DNA from 3 places in the Rhabdothermincola salaria genome. Region 3 is predicted to be linked to each of the others. Evidence: riboswitches for the same ligand, from Rfam matches in the RefSeq annotation. Region 3 holds a riboswitch; each other region holds the start of a gene.

Region 1 (5,303 bases), on a different contig from region 3:
TCTCGGGGACGGTCTCCCCGCCGGGGCCGCCGAAGTTCACGAACAGCGAGCCGATGGGGTCGGGCTCGGTGGCGGGCACGACCTCGACGGCCAGGCGCAGCGTCTCGCCGTCGGGGTCGTCGTAGTCGATGGGGGCCTCGATGGTGGTGCAGACCACGTCGCCGGGATCGGGCTCGTCGTCGGGGTCCAGGCAGTCGGCCCACGAGAGCGAGGTGTCCGAGCCCGGAAGGGCGGCGACGGCGACGCTGTTGGCGCCACCAGTGCGGTTGCTGTCGCTGTTCTCGGACGTGGCGGTGTCGTCGGACGTGCACGAGGCGGCGAGCAGGGCGAGGGCGGCCAGGAGGAGCACCACCGCACTCGGTCGTGGTGCGCGGTGCTGTCGCATGTGACGTCCTCGTCTCTCTGCCGCGGTCCCCCGCCGGGCAGGGCCAGGGTAGGTCGTGGCCGCGTGAGGTTCGGGCCCACCCTCTCGGAGGGGCGCCTGCGGTCAGACCGGGCGGGGGCGGAGGCCGAGGCGGTCGGCGAGGGGTTCGGGGCCGACGACGACGAGCTCGGTGACGGCGCGGCTGACGCCGACGTAGAGGACCATGAGGTCGTCCTCGTCGTCGGGACCGGCGAGGATCAGGGTGTCGAACTCGAGGCCCTTGAGGCGGTGGACGTTCTCGCACACCACCTCGTCGGGGTCGAGGCGCTCGTCGTGGGCCACGAGGTCGAGGGCGCGACGCAGGGCCTGGCGCACGTCGGTGTGGAAGGTGCCCACGCAGATACCGGCGGGGTCGCGGCCCTCGTCGTCGATGAGGCGGCTGAGCTCGGCGCCGACGGCGGCGACCACGGCGTCGAGGTCCGCGGCGGGGCGCCAGTGCACCCCGAGGCCGTCGGGGCTGGCCGCCGGGGCGGGGGCGCCGCCGAGCTTGTAGCGCAGGATGCGGGCGATGGGCAGGGCGTTGCGGCAGTTGTTCAGCAGCTCGGCGCGCACCCAGCCGTCGTCGGGGTGGGGGATGACGAAGCCCCGGTCGAAGAGGGCTTGCTCCTCATCGGCGAGCAGCAGCATGCGGCGCCGGCCGTCGGGGTCGAGGAGGGCGGCCAGCTGGGCCAGCCAGGCGGGGCTGAAGTCCTGGGCCTCGTCGACGACGATCGTGTCGTAGGCGGCACCGACGAGGGGCCAGTGCTTGTGGAGGTGGCCGACGGCCACGTTGTCCCACCAGAAGGCGTCGGCGTCGTCGGGGATGGTGAGGCGGGGCATGCCGGGCAGGCCGAGGGAGAAGCGCAGGAAGGCCCCGGTGTCGAGGTCCTCGACCGGTTCGCCGTCGGAGCCACACATCTCGTCGGCCATGCAGCGGGCGAGGGGTTCGTTGAAGCAGGTGAGCAGCACCCGGTCGCCCTCGTTCCACGCCCGCCAGGCCCAGCCGACGGCCAGGCGGGTCTTGCCGGTGCCGGCGCCGCCGGTGACGACCACCCGGCGGTTGGCCATGAGGGGGACGAGGGCACCGACCTGGGTCTCGCAGAGCTCACGGAGGCGTTCGCGGGTGGCGGTGGTGCGGGCTTCGGGGTCCCAGGCGAAGTCGACGTCGGGGCGCAGCAGGGCGACGATGCCCTCGAGCTGGGTTTGGGTGAGCGGCGTGGACCAGCGCCGCAGCAGGGCCAGGTGCTCGACGGCGTCGGTGACGGCACCGCCACCGGCCAGGTTCTCCGAGACGAGCACCTGGGCCGGGTCGACGTCGGTGGGGAGGTTGCCGTCGACGGCGCGGGTGTTGGGCAGGGCGATGCCGTACTCGACCTCGAGGTGGTCGAGGCCGTCGACCTCCTTGCGGATGCGGCGGCGCAGGGCGTAGGCGTTGTCCTTGGCCTGGGCGACGGGCTGGGGCTTGAGGGGCGTGCCCTCCTGGCCGACCCACTGGCCCTGGCGGATGGCCATGCGGTGGCCCTTCACCTCCAGCAACACGACGCCCATCTCGGGGTGGACGAGCACGATGTCGCTCTGGTGGTCCTTGGCTTTCGTGTGCAGGCCGACGTCGGGGATGACGAGCCAGCTGTCGAACAGGCCGTCAACGAGGGCTCGCACGACCACCCGCTCGGCGTCGTTGGCCAGCGTGTCGAGGTCGAAGTCCTCGGGGATCAGAGTGCCCATCGTGGTGACTGCCCTTCTCGACTGCCGGTGGCCGTCGCTCCGCCGCTTTCCGTCCTCGCCGCTGGTCCAGGGCGGGGCGTCAGCGAGCCTGCCACGCCCAACGACCGCAGGGGGCGACCGCTCGCGCCGGGCACCAAGCTGTCCTCCCTCCGTCGAAGCGGTCGGATCCCTCGCGGACTCAATCCGGCTGCAGCCAGGGGCTGAGGTCGTGGTCGGTGGTGAGCTCGTCGTCCTCGAGGGGTCGCCACGACTCGTCGTCGATCCGGATGATCGGTGAGGGTCCGGTGCTCGCGAGGCCGTTGCCGTGGATGGCCGCCAGCTCGACGAGCCGGACCGGCACGGGTTCGGACTCCAGGTAGATCGCGCCCTCGGGCTGGGCCCAGGTGGTCCCGTCCGGGTGGAGGAGCTTGCCGACGTCGGGGAGGTCGCCCATGCCGCTGGCGAACCAGAAGGCCCACTCCACCGGCACCTCCCTGGTCAGATGAGCGAGAGCGCGCTCGATGGCATCGTCGTCGCGGGTGACGCCGAGCCGTAGCGCCGGCCGAGTCCGACCGGTGGCGCGCACCAGGGCCATCGACCACTCCGTCGGGCCGTCGCCGCGGCGTGCGCTCGAGTCGACAAGAGCGCGGACCGCCACGACGGCTCGTCCGAGGTCCTCGTCGTCGACGACCACGACGAGGCCGCCGTCCACCTGACCGGTGACGAACATGCCCATTCGAGAGAGCCCGGCCTGATCCCGGGCGGCAAAGCCACGTTGGCCCCGGTCGATGGTCAGCCAGTCCGTCGAGCACCAACGGGCGCCGCGGGTGAGGTCGGGATCCGGTCGATAGGGCACGCGATGGCCGTTGAACCGGGAGTGGCGTTGGCCGGCGGCGACGTAGCCGAGGACGGTGTTGCAGCCGAACACCCACTCGATCTCGGGGGCGTTGGACTCGTGGGGGTGCATCGGGTGTCCTCCTCCGGGACACCGCCGAGGCGTCCCACCTTTGCCGTGTGGATGGGGCCGGCTCTTCCCTCGGGGCACCGCTGGTGGACGGTTGCCGGGACGACGGGCCGAGTACCCGAGTCGTCGTCCGCTCTTGAGCCACTTCTCACCCTACGCAGGGGGTGAGACAGCGCCCGTGGGGGCCGCCGATCCGTCACTCACACGCAACGACCGGTCGGAACTGGACCGGGTTCGCCACGAGGCTCTTGACGACACCGATGGGGATCACCAGCGAGTACCCCGTTTCCGTCTCGATGGCGAACACGACACCAACCACGTCTCCGTTCGCGTCGAGGAGCGGACCGCCCGAGTTGCCCGGCTCGACTCGGGCGGTGGTGCGCATCACTCGGAACTACGGGGTTGGACGGCCTGCGTCGGCGACGCCGCGTACTCTGACGGCGCGGGGTCGTTGTCACACGTCGACGACCAAAGCAGCTGACGGCGGTCAGCTCCCAGTGTCGTCGTCGGGCGACAGAAGGCGGAAGACAACATGAGCGACACACCACCCCCGGCGGACGGATGGCGGCAAGGCCCCGACGGCAAGTGGTACGGACCTGACGACGAGGTACCCGTTGCCGCATCGCAGCGGATGCCCCCCGCCGAGGCGCCAGACGCGGAGGGCCACCTCTCGCCGCCGGCGATCAACCAGGCCGACGAGACACGCCGACGACCTCTCGTCATCGGTGGCATCGTGGCCGCAGCGGTCGTCAGCTTGGGCGCCTTGGCCCTCGCCCTCGTTGTGGCCAGCGAAGACGACGGGCTGACCCTGACGGGCGAGTTCGCCTTGTCGGACACGGACAGCATCCGGGGAGGTCCCGAGACCTGTAGCGGCACCGGGGGCTACTCGGACTTCGGGCCCGGGATGAACGTGACCGTCCGCAACGGTTCCGGCGAGATCGTCGCCTCAGGAACCAGCGCCAACATCGTCATCGACGAGTACTTCGGCGACAACGCCACCGAGGAAAGGGGCGACGGACGCAGCGATGACGACAGCGACGACATGTCCCCCGAGGAGCTGGCGGACCTGATGTTCGAGTTCCTTGGCTGCACGGTCGTGTTCGAGGTCGACGTGCCGAGCGAAGACTTCTACGTGATCGAGGTCGGGCGGCGCGGTGAGCTGAGCTACAGCCGGACCGAACTCGAAGAGCGAAACTGGAACGTGTCGCTCAGTCTGGGAGACTGAACCGAGACGACGCCAAGCACGTGGACGCTTCGCGCCGCCACCAGGCGGAACCAGTCGCGGAACGAACGCAGGGCGGCCGATGGGGCTCGTCGAACGCTCCGCACCTGGCAACCACGGTCCCTGCGCTGACCGCCTGGTCCGGGCTCCTCGGTGTCCCAACCTGCGGCGACAATGGCTCCATGAGTCGAATCGAAGGCCACAGCCGCGAAGACCGTTCCATCGGCGCGCTTCTGGGCCTCGCCGCCGGTGATGCGGTGGGCACGACCGTCGAGTTCCGGGCCCCCGGGAGCTTCGCGCCACTTACGGACATGGTCGGCGGCGGGCCGTTCCGGCTCCAGCTAGGTGAGTGGACCGACGACACCTCCATGGCGCTGTGCATGGCCGAGTCGCTCGTCGACTGCGACGAGCTCGACCTCGCCGACCACCTCCGGCGCTACGTGCTCTGGCGAGACCAGGGGTATCTGGCGTCCAACGGTCGCTGCTTCGACATCGGCGGCACCGTCGCCGGCCAGCTTCGCCGCTTCGAGCGCACCGGCGAGGCTGTCGACCCCCAGCCTGACGAGGACGCCGCTGCCAACGGCTCTCTCATGCGACTGGCACCGGTCCCGATCCGCTGGCACACCGACATCGCCGAGGCCGCCGAACGCTCCGGGGAGTCGAGCCGGTCCACGCACGCCGCAACCCGCCCCGTCGACGCCTGCCGGGTGCTGGGCGCCATGACGGCCGCTCTCATCGGAGGGATGCCGGCCGAGGAGGTCCTCGACCCCGACTTCTGGTCGTGGGGTCCATTGCACCCGGAGATCGAGGCCGTGGCCCGTGGGTCGTGGCGGGACCGGCAGCCTCCGCAGATCCGAGGCACCGGGTACTGCGTCGACGCCCTCGAGGCGGCCATCTGGGCCGTGGCCGGCGCGCAGGACTTCGCCGACGCCGTGTTGCGGGCGGCAAACCTCGGCGACGACGCCGACACCACCGCCGCCATCGCCGGCCAGCTCGCCGGTGCCCGCTGG
Region 2 (5,303 bases), on a different contig from region 3:
GCGCCCGACGGTGATCGCCTGACTCACCGCTTCAACTCCGCCCCCCGGAGCCACAACTCGGGGATACCGGGTCGTCTCGACAACGAGGTCGGCGAGCTCGAGCTCGGCGGGCACGAGCGCCTCGGCCCTGTCGTGATCGGCTTCAGCCAAGAGCGGCACGACGGCCAGCGGCGCAAGGTTCTCGGCACGCAAGACCCGCAACCAGGTGCCGAGCTCCTGCTCGGGCGCCCGCACGGTGAGCAGCCCATCGTCGAGCTCAAGGTGCCACCCCGGACTTCGGGGCTCGACACGGCGAGAAGGCTCGACCAACGCCTGAATCTCCGCCGGCTCGGACACGGCCTGCGCCGCCGCCGCGGCGGCCGACAGCTGCGCATCGCTGCGGCGGCGGTCATCTTCTGCCCGCAGCACGTTCTCGACGCGCCGCAGCGCCGCTCGGACGTCGCGCGAGGCGGTCTTCTGGGCGACCATAACCAACGCTCGGAGCCGATCAGCGACATCAGCGTCGACGAGCGCCAGCTCACCGAGATCAGCGGCAAGGTCGTCGAGGCCACGGGCACCGTGCACCAGAGCCCGCTCAGCCACAGCATCGAGCACCGGCAGGTCCTGGCGTACGGCGGTCTCGCCGGCCAACTCCCCGAACTCGACGAAGGCGATGGCACCAGCCAACGCCTCATCGGCGGTTTCGGCCAGAGCGCCGACGCTCACCACCCGGCCGAAGGCCTCGCCAGCGTCGTTGCCGGGAAGGCGGCTCGCGAACCGCGGCTCCGAACGCTCATCACGGCGCCGGGCCGAATCCCAGTCATCGGTATCGGTGGATCGCTGAGGCATGAGCCGCCGGGTGCGCCCTTCGGGCAACTCGGCGAAGCGCAACAGCAACTCCGAACGCTCGGCCCCCACGAGGGCATCGAGCACCTCACCGGCGCGATCGCGGTCGGCGGCGGGCTCGACGCGGATGCTGCTGAGTTGATTCGACTCAGCAGTGTCGACCGCAACGAACACGGACGGCGCCAACTCAATCTCGGCATATCCCGCGGGGCCCCAGGCATGGCCGATGACCAGCAGCGTGCCATCGAGGTCGGTGCGGGTGACGAGGCCCTCAGACCACACCGGTTCAGCCACGCCGCCCCCCTCGACGCGTCGAGCCCACCCCACGGGTCTGTGCCGACCGGGCAACGTTCGACGCGAGGGGTTCCGCCAGTGCCTTGCGGCGAGCCACGAGGTCGGGATGCTGCACCATGCACGCCCCCTCGAACAGCGCCAACACCCGCTTGCCGGCACGTTGGCGGCGTCGCCGCACCGCGTCGGGGCTCACCTCGCCAGCGCAGTGGTCGAAGTAGCCGTCGCGGCGTCCAGCGAACCACAACGCCGGCCACAGCGCGGCCTGTTCCTCGGTGGCGCCAGTCTTGGGGACCGGCACCCCTGTGGGTAGCGGCGCAGCGTCGAGGCGCACGGTGAGGAACGTCAACGCTGCGCCGAGCACCCACCCGTCGTTGGGGCCTTCCGGCGCTAACGGCTCCATCGCCGCACGGAGAGCGTCACCGGTAGTGCCCAGGCGCTCGCTGCGCTCGACAAGTTCCGCGGTGCGGGCGAGATAGTGGTTGGTCAGATCCTCGTCATCGGGATCGTCCCACAGCGACACACGCTTCGGACGACCGAGGTCGAGAAGCTTGGGAACCATGCGCCGCATGGTGAGCGTGGCATAAGCAGCCACGTTGAGACTCGGCCAAGGCTCGTTGCGGCGCCGGCCGGCACCAAGCATCGCCTCCCTAGCCTCCGCCACCAGCGCCTCCACCATCAATGGCGCCCCTGCTAAGTCGTGCGGACGAAGCACCAGCCGGGCGACGTGGGACGGGCCCCGGTCGGCATCGGGCTCGCCGAACCAGGCCTCGATCGCTGAGATCTGCTCTGCGCAGGGGTGCCGTGAGGCGGTCTCCGCCGACATGTTGCATGGATCATGGCAGACGTCGGTGACATCCAGCGGTGCTTAGCCGGCCCGACGACTCCTCATGTCGCGTCGAAGAGGGCGTGACGGACCCGAGTTCATCGGGGCGCTTCGCCGGGGCCCACCCGGAGCGGGAGCAGCGTTCCAACCCAAGCAGCTTCGTTCAGGGTGATTACCAGAGCTCGCGCACATCGCATGACCCATCTGTCGTTAGTTCCCACATGAACGACAACCTGAGCCCTTCCGATGCCGACCCCGTCAACGCCGAGGACACCCCGACAGCGCACCTCTACGTGCTGATCGACCGGTCGGGGTCGATGTCGACCATGGTCCGCGACGTCATCGGCGGCTTCAACCGACTCCTCAGCGAGCAGAAGGCCGAGGGACCCGACGCTCGCATGACCCTCGTGCTGTTCGACAGCCAGGACCCCGAGGAAGTCGTGGCCGATGCAGTGCCCATCAGCGAGGTCGTACCCCTCGACGAGCGCACGTTCGCGCCCCGGGGCGGCACCCCACTGCTCGACGCCACCGGTCGTATCCTTGTGCGTGCAGCGGTGCGCGCCGAGCACCTCCGCACCCTCGACCAACCCGCCGAACGCATCCTCGTGGTGACCATCACTGACGGCGAGGAGAACCAGTCCCGGGAGTACACCCTCGACACCGTGGGCCGACTCGTCGGCCAGCGTATGGAAGAGGGCTGGACGTTCGCCTTCCTCGGCGCCGGCCTCGATGCCTACGGCGAGGCACGCGGCATCGGATACGACGCCAGATCGGTGCAGGCGTTCGCCCCGGATGGTGCCGGTGCAGAGGCGGCGTTCGAGTCGATGTCGAAGTCCACGTCGGCACTGCGTCGCAAGAATCGCGCCAAGCAGGCCATTGACACCGGGGACTTCTTCGAGGGGGACAAGCCGGCCGAAGTCGAGCGCAAGCGCCAGGAGCGCCGCCGCCGGTCATCCTGACGAAGGCAGGCCCGGGTGGTGGGTGTGGCGGCCCACCGCCCGGCACCCGTAGCCGATCGCGGCGGCCGGGTTCGGAGCAGCCACCCCGCTGCGCAAGAGGTGACAGGCCATGGATTTCCGGTTAGGGGCGTGCTCGTTCTCACGGCGGTAGCGAGATGAAGCGTCATTGCTTGCAGCGGCATCAGCCGGACAGGACCAGGGACGACCGCCGGCATCAACACTCCGATATGCTCTCCGCAGCTCAAGAGTGGGTGCGCATGTAGGTACTTGGCCTGCACCCCAGCAACCGTCCACTAGCGGTGCTCCGAGGTAAGAGCTGGCCGGGCAACCGGCAAAGGTGGCACCGCCGTAGGTGCCCACGAGCATCTTCTGAGGACACCCATGGCCACGTCAGCGTCCCCTCTCGACGACCCCCGAGAGCTACCCAGCCCGCCCCCACAGGAAGGGCGGTTCCCGCTCACTGCCCACAAGCCCGGCGAGAACCTCCTCGACCGCCTGGAGGCCCTCCTCGCCCAGCTGCAGGCCGACGGGGCGTGGGTGGCGATCATCGCCCCCGAAGGGCGACCCGAGGTGTTCGTGCAGTGCATCGTCACCGAGGTCGGCGTGCACCTCGAAGCGGTCTCCAACACCTACCTCACCGGCACACCCTGGGCGCTGACCCCTGCGCAGCACGAGAACCTCGTACGCCTTGGGTGGACGCCCCCCAACCTGGCCGAGGACCCCTCCCTACGTCCCCCCGACTGGGACGACGCCCCCGACATCGCCCGGCACTGGTGGCAAGACATTGGAGGGGCTGACGCCATCACACGCTCGGCCCACCTCCTGCTCACCACCCTCATCGAGGTCTACCGCCCCGGTGAGGTGCCACTCGAGGTCGAGACCTTCCCGGCTGCCTGCCAGGTGTGGGCCTGGGAGGACGGCGTCCTGGAAGCTCTCGACACCTAACTCAAGGTCATCCGACCCCGCCCCAGAACCAGGTGACCACCTGTGATGGGTCGTTGGGAGGCCCAACGGGTCAAACGTTGGGGTCGAGCCCGACGGTCAAGTGCGGAAGATCGCCGGCAAAGAATTCCTTCGGAAGCTCCGACTGAACGACCTGGTCGGTGATGGCCGCTTCGGAAGGTGCGCTAACGACGGCCTTGCACGTGCCCCAGCAGCCCACAACGACTCCACCCCACTCGCCGAAAGCGTCGAACTCCTCTGGAGACGGATCCCGCATCCGGTCGACCAGCGTGGAGGCACGGGGCTCTGGACCGGACGGGCCGGACAGGTCGGTGCCAACTGGGTCCGTGGTCTCACCCAGGACATCGAACCCGTTCATGACCCAGTCAGTCTCCGCAGCGTATGGAAAGAACTCGTCCACCCCGTACTGGTCCACGTCGTCAGTACCCAATCCCGCCAGGAAGATGTTGAGGTAGAAGGAGCATTCCACGACAAAATTCGGCATCTATGAATCCCCATTTTTCCGGGCAGGTGTGAGCTCAACGAAACGCAGGGGCCCAACCCCTCATCTGCTTCGGCCCCTGTAGCTTGTCACCGAGGGGGGGCGCCTGTAGATCCGCCCAATGTCAAACATGCTGCCGCTGCCCCGCATCTGAGTGCACCCCGGGGTGAGCTACCAGCGGGTCCAACAACTCCCCGCCGATCACCGAGCAGGAAATCCGCCGGCGGGGCTCACCATACCCACCAGGTCTTGATGTCCACGACCCCCTTGTTGCTGTCCCCCGTAGGTGACTTGCGTAGGAGTGACGTGGCAGCCAGAGGTAACGACCGTCGAGGATCGTTTGGACAGCGATCGCCACTGGATGCCGACGTGTCGCTCCCTGCGCCCTGGTGCCGGGGTCTGAAGTTGATCCCTCCGCGTGGAATACCTGGTCACAGCGCTTCTGGGACGAACTTCGTGCCGCAAAATCCGTCGCCGATATCAAGCCGATGGGGCCAGGTGCCGCGCTTTCCGGCGTTGTCCTACCGGTCTGAAGATACTTCAGACCCTCTACACATTCACCGTGGCGACCCCTCCAGTCGGGCCCGGGCCGCGATCGGATCGAGCGGACACCAGCACTGGGGGTTGTACCAGCAGGGGTCGACCTCAACGTCATAGACATCGAACCAATGGAGGAGCACTTCGGCGGCCTCCCGCCCGTCGGTCAGACCGACGAGATCGACCAACACGGCGGCGAACCTCGGACCGTGGGCTCCGTCCACCATGGCGTCCCACGTGCCCGCAGTAAGGAAGTGAGCCAGTTCGTGAAGAACGACCCAGGGGTGGATGAAGCCGTCAGCGTCGAGATGAATAGTCCCATCTGTCCCTCGGTGGAGGCCGGCGAGTTCACTGTCACAGGGGAGGTCGAACACCAGGGTGAGGCGAGGGTTCGACCGAGGAGGCCAAGAGGGAGGAGAAG
Region 3 (5,303 bases):
GCAGAATGGTCGATGGCGCTGGTCCGCACGCCCGGCCGGACCCGGCCTGCGCTGCGGTTGCATGGCACCCGGGAGCACGGCGTCGCCGAAGAGGTGATGGCCCGCCTGGCAGGCGAGGTGCCGGTGGAGTGGGCCTTCTCGTTCGCCAGCGGCATCGTCGACCGCCCTGACGTCGGCAAGCTTCTCTACCCGGACGGGACCACCTGGGCCGAGCTCGAGGGCACGATCTACCTCGAGGCCGAACCCGTGCCGGTCCGGCTCGTCGAACTGGCTGCCATCCACGGCAACGGCTTCGAGAACGCCGGCCGTTCACCCATCATCCGGATCGAGGACGAATCGTGGCGCCCGCTCGAGGACGACGAGCTCGCCACGGACCACGACCTCAGCGGGTGGACAGACCGGCATCATGGTTAGCTCCGAAGCGGCCTCACTATTCGCTGCGTAAGGTGCTCGAGCGGCTGTACAGCGGATCAAACGAAGGGGCGAACGGTCAGATTTCTCGAGGGCGAGCGGCAACGCCGCTCTGGCGTCCGAGCAGCTGGCGTGGTGGTGAACCCCGGAACCTGGGAGTCAGGTTGACAGAGATTTCCGAAGAACAGGCGTCGGCAGGCACGGAACGCCGGCTGACAATCGACATCGGCGTCATCATCGACGATGTCGACGCATTGCGTGAGTGGGCTGTTGGCCGGCTGTCGGACGGCTACAGCTTTGAGCCGGCCTGGTCTCCGCCGCCCGAGCTGCGGCGCGAGTTCGGCATCGACGCGGACGACGAGGTCAGCACGGTCGATGTGGTGCTCTCGACGTCTGACTATGTCTTCAGGGTCGACACCGAGGAGGGAGTCGTGAACCTGTTGGAGACGGTTCTGGGTGAGTGGGTCGGACACCAGGTCCCGGGCATCGACGTCGTGACGATCTGGTGACCTCGCTGATCCCTGCAGATGCCCATTCCTAGACTCCCTCCCATGAACGAAGACGCCCCAGTTCGGCCGTCCCTCGTCGATTACATGCAGGACCTGGCGGTATCGCTCCCAGAACCCTGGGGTGACGTGGCCGACAGCTCATGCAGCACCGTGCGGAAGGTGTCGAGCCTCATTCGGGCAGGGGGCAACAAGGTGATGTCGCCCAAGCTCCGTGAGGAGCTTGCGCGCGCAGCGGCAGCGGCCGGGCTCGAGACCGATCGGCCGCTGTCAGATCCGACCCTGACTCCAGACTGCTGGGTCCGGTTCGCCAAAGTGCCGTTCGCCGACGTCGGTCTTCTTGTGCCCAGCGAGAACGACCTTCGGCGCTGGGTCCTCAGTCGGGTAGGCCGACCCGGGCCATTCGTTCACTGCGACAGTCCCCAGGTCGAGTTCAGCATTCCTGGTCGCAAGCAGCGCATCGATCTGCTCCTCAAGGAGAGGGGCTCCGCTGGCCGGTGGACAGGCCTGGTCGTCGTCGAGTTCGAGCTGAGCAGCCCATCGGGCACGGTCGGGCAGGTGATCGACTACCTCAACCTCCTCGCCAAGACCGACATGGCGCAGGGCAAGTCCCTTCGCGGGGTCATCGTCTCCGCTGGCCGGTACCCCCGAGAAGACCAGCATCTGGACCGGGAGCAACCATGGCCGATCGAGTGGTGGGTCCTGAACGCGCATCTCGAAAAGGTGGCCGAGTCCCCGTCGCCATGACTTCCTAGGCCCTGCAGCACTACGAGGAGTGGTGCGAAGCCTGGGTGATGCCGGGGGCGCGGCGGCGCGGGTGCCTAGCAGAACCCTCCTGCCACGGTCCGGCGGAAGTGTCACACCCCCTTTGTAGTGTGAGAGGTGGCTCAAGAGCGGACGGCGTGAGAGGTACTCGGCCTGTCGTCCCGGCAACCGTCCACCAACGGTGCCCCGAGGGAAGAGCCGGCCCCTGTCACGGCAAAGGTGGGACACCCGAGGTGTCCCAGAGAGGACCCTCGATGCACACCGACCCCCACGGCTTCCTCGGCGAGGCCGACGCCGACCAGCGCGCTCCCGTCAGCGAATCGTTCCTCGTCAGCATCAGCGGGGGCGGCGGGGTCGACGCCTTCCGTTGCGCCTTGGTGCGCAAGTTCGCCGACCTCGTGGGACGCGGCTCGCACTGCGTGATCCTCGAGCGCACCTTCCTAGAGCGCCACTACACCCAGGCCCTGCTCACCCCAGTAGGTGCCCACGTCGAAGCCGTCGGCCACCGCTACCTCGAACCCGTAGGTCTCGAGCTCAGCGGCGACCAGATCGACGAGCTCACCCGGCGGGGCTGGCAGCCGCCCCTGGATCCCGACGAACACGACGGCGCACCCGAGAACTGGTGGATCGAGGAGCCGGGCCCGCATCATCTCGATGCCACCGCCGATCAGCTGTTGTCGACGCTGATCGGCGTGTACGGGCTCACGGCCGACGAACCGGTGTCGGTGACCGTCTTTCCCGCCGACTGCCAGGAGTGGGAGTGGGTGGACGACCCCACCGAACCCTTCGGCGGGTACATCGACAGCCTCGAGTGACACCCACCCACACTCCGCCGGCGACTGTGCGGCACCTATCCGACGCAGTCATGCGCTGGCTTTGCATCTCATCTTGACGACCTGAGGGGCCTGGCCCTGTGACGGTCGGGCAACCGACGCCTCGGCGCACGGTGCCACCGCCAGGACCGATGAGGAGGACACCATGTCGAACCCCAGCCCGTACTCCGTCACTGCCCGCGCCATGGTGAAGGTCACCGACCTCGATGCTCTCGTCACCCAGATCGACCGGCTCGTGAAGCTCAGCCCCAAGATCGAGCCCATCGAGGACGGCACCTACCGGGACGGGTGGGAGCGCCGCGAAGGCAGCTTTGTGCACCTCGACGACGACCCGAGAGACATGGTCAGGTTCGCTCTTGGGCTCCTGCATCTCGGGGCGAAGGGCATCGACGTCGAAGCCGACGGCTGGGTCGTCGACGACTCCGGTTCCAGCTTCGAGATCGAGCTGCAGGTCGGGGAGTGCGAGGTCGTTGGTCCCCAGAGCGCGGCCGACTGGCTCGGGGAGTTGGAGGGCTCCTCGGCGACGATCCTGCAGGCCCGGGTCGCCGTCCGCCTGCTCGAGACCCTCGCCGGGGCCGAGGCACGGGTCATCTCCCTGGTCGCCGAGCGCGCCGACGTCGAGCCGGGCCTCACCCTCGACGCACCCCAGTGCGAGATCACCCTCGTCCCTGGGGTGCCGGTCGAAGAGAGCGACCTACCGCCAGCCCACCAGCGCATCGTGGTCACCGACGGCGGCCGCCACTACGAGACCGACGAGAACGGCTACCTGGTGAACCGCCCGGCGGGCTACCCGGCCAACCGGTCGGGCCGGCGCCCTCTGCGCTTCGACGGGGACACGGCCAGAACGGTCGTGCATTTCCTGCACTTCATCCCGATCACCCGAGGCTTCGCCATGGCGTGGGTGCTCGACAACGCCCCCGGCTGGGACGCCAACGGGCTCTTCGGCGCCCTCGGCTCCGCCGGTCTCATCGAGCAACCGCCGTCGGCCGGCATGCCCCGCCTGGTAGACGGAGTGGGCTGGGTCGACATCGAACCGAGCGGCATCTCCTCCCGCATCGAGTTCGATTCGACGGCCTTTCGCTGACGGTGAGCGGCGCATCCCCCCGGTCGCTTGGTCGGAGCCTTGCCCGCGTTCCTCGGACGCCTCGTGCGTTGCTACGGAGGCTGTTTCGCACCAGGCGCTTCAACGAGTGGGTGCGCCTGTAGGTACTCGGCCTGCACCCCAGCAACCGTCCACCAGCGGTGCTCCGAGGTAAGAGCTGGTCGGGTAATCGGCAAAGGTGGCACAGCCCTCGGTGCCCACGAACATCCTTGGAGGACACCATGGCCACGTCAGCTTCCCCGCTCGACGACCCCCGAGAGCTACCCAGCCCGCGCCCACTTCAAGGGCGGTTCCCGCTCAGCGCCCAGGAGTCCGGCGAGAACCTCCTCGACCGGCTGGAGGCGCTTCTCGGCCAGCTGCAGGCCGACGGGGCGTGGGTGGTGATCATCGCCCCCGTAGGGCGACCCGAGGTGTTCGTGCAGTGCATCGTCACCGAGGTCGGCGCGCACCTCGAAGCGGTCTCCAACACCTACCTGACCGGTACCCCCTGGGCGCTGACCCACGCGCAGCACGACCACCTCGCCCGCCTCGGGTGGACGCCCCCAACCTTGCTGAGGACCCCTCCCTACGGCCCCCCGACTGGGACGACAAGCCCGACATCGCCCGGCACTGGTGGCAAGACGTTGGCGGGGCTGACGCCATCGCACGCTCGGCCCACTCCCTGCTCAGCACCCTCATCGAGGTCTACCGTCCCGGTGAGGTGCCACTCGAGGTCGAGACCTTCCCGACTGCCTGCCAGGTGTGGGCCTGGGAGGACGGCGTCCTGGAAGCCCTCGACACCTAGCCCGGGGTCATCTGACCATTCCTTGAGAATCCGGTGTCCAACGACGGGGGCACCACCAACGACGAACGACCCGAATTGGCACGTTGGCTGATAGACCAATGTGCGACCCGAGAGGTCGAGACACCAGGCGAGGTGTGATGGCGGTGGCGCGTCGTGCGGTGACAGCAGCTCTGTTGGCAGGTGGTCTCGTGGTGGCTGCCTGCGGTGGAGGGGATGGCGGCGGTGAGTCGGCTGACGGAGCTGGTCTTCAGGCTGCAGGGGAGAAGGTCGCCGCGGCAGTTGTCGCGCAAGACTTCGGCGTGTTGTACGGGCGGTTGACCGAGGAGTGCCGGGATTCCCTCTCGCGGGCGGACTTCAACGCAGAGATGACGGTGGCGTTTGCGATGGCCGAGGGCTTCGGTATTGACCTCTCGGAGGCGGAGGTCGGCGAGGTCCTCACTCGCGAGGTGACCGAAACGACCGGGGAGGTCGCCATCGAGTTTCTGTTCGATGGCGAGCCGTTCGACGACGGCGGCGGTTTCGAACCCTACGTCTACGAGGACGGGTCCTGGCGAACAGTTGACTGTGAGTTCTCGGGTGACTCCCCGTCCTCGGAGGACCGGGAGATCTCCGACGGTGATCTGCGTTCGAATTCTGAGGTCGCGGCGGAAGCCGCAGTCGAGGACGCGGTCGCTGGACGGTTCGGGGAGGAGATCGACCTTTCCGCCGGGCTGATCGTCACGGTGTCCGATCCAGTGGCCGAGACTTCCTCCAGGGTCTCCCCCAGAATCAGGTGTCCACCAAAGCGGGGCAACTCCACACCATCTCTGCAGCGAAGCGCCGGAGGTTCCCCGCACGTCGAGTCGGTCGGTGAGCGAGTGTCCCTTCGTATTGAGGCCCCTCCCGGGGAGTAGAGGCTGCCC

Evidence for each region. A riboswitch is a leader RNA that binds a small molecule or an ion and turns the genes downstream of it on or off. The one in region 3 is predicted to bind S-adenosylmethionine.
Region 1: linked by a shared signal. The riboswitch ahead of LUW87_RS08720 (hypothetical protein) and the one ahead of LUW87_RS15550 (hypothetical protein) in region 3 are both predicted to bind S-adenosylmethionine.
Region 2: linked by a shared signal. The riboswitch ahead of LUW87_RS10115 (TY-Chap domain-containing protein) and the one ahead of LUW87_RS15550 (hypothetical protein) in region 3 are both predicted to bind S-adenosylmethionine.

What each region holds. Positions count from the first base shown of each region.
Region 1 is NZ_JAJQXW010000001.1:1,873,527-1,878,829, forward strand. It holds gene LUW87_RS08710 (alpha/beta hydrolase) at 1-385, opposite strand, end outside; gene LUW87_RS08715 (NERD domain-containing protein) at 488-2,128, opposite strand; gene LUW87_RS08720 (hypothetical protein) at 2,307-3,074, opposite strand; SAM riboswitch class IV at 3,106-3,213, opposite strand; gene LUW87_RS08725 (trypsin-like peptidase domain-containing protein) at 3,268-3,456, opposite strand; gene LUW87_RS08730 (hypothetical protein) at 3,703-4,296, shown strand; gene LUW87_RS08735 (ADP-ribosylglycohydrolase family protein) at 4,476-5,303, shown strand, end outside.
Region 2 is NZ_JAJQXW010000002.1:177,219-182,521, reverse strand. It holds gene LUW87_RS10130 (hypothetical protein) at 1-1,119, opposite strand, end outside; gene LUW87_RS10125 (hypothetical protein) at 1,112-1,942, opposite strand; gene LUW87_RS10120 (vWA domain-containing protein) at 2,164-2,901, shown strand; SAM riboswitch class IV at 3,141-3,245, shown strand; gene LUW87_RS10115 (TY-Chap domain-containing protein) at 3,283-3,846, shown strand; gene LUW87_RS10110 (hypothetical protein) at 3,917-4,348, opposite strand; gene LUW87_RS10105 (hypothetical protein) at 5,014-5,303, shown strand, end outside.
Region 3 is NZ_JAJQXW010000004.1:52,510-57,812, reverse strand. It holds gene LUW87_RS15570 (hypothetical protein) at 1-414, shown strand, start outside; gene LUW87_RS15565 (hypothetical protein) at 576-920, shown strand; gene LUW87_RS15560 (hypothetical protein) at 963-1,664, shown strand; SAM riboswitch class IV at 1,803-1,908, shown strand; gene LUW87_RS15555 (TY-Chap domain-containing protein) at 1,937-2,497, shown strand; SAM riboswitch class I at 2,563-2,653, shown strand; gene LUW87_RS15550 (hypothetical protein) at 2,661-3,599, shown strand; SAM riboswitch class IV at 3,696-3,802, shown strand; partial or broken gene LUW87_RS19450 (hypothetical protein) at 3,839-4,114, shown strand; gene LUW87_RS15545 (hypothetical protein) at 4,150-4,401, shown strand; gene LUW87_RS15540 (hypothetical protein) at 4,539-5,294, shown strand.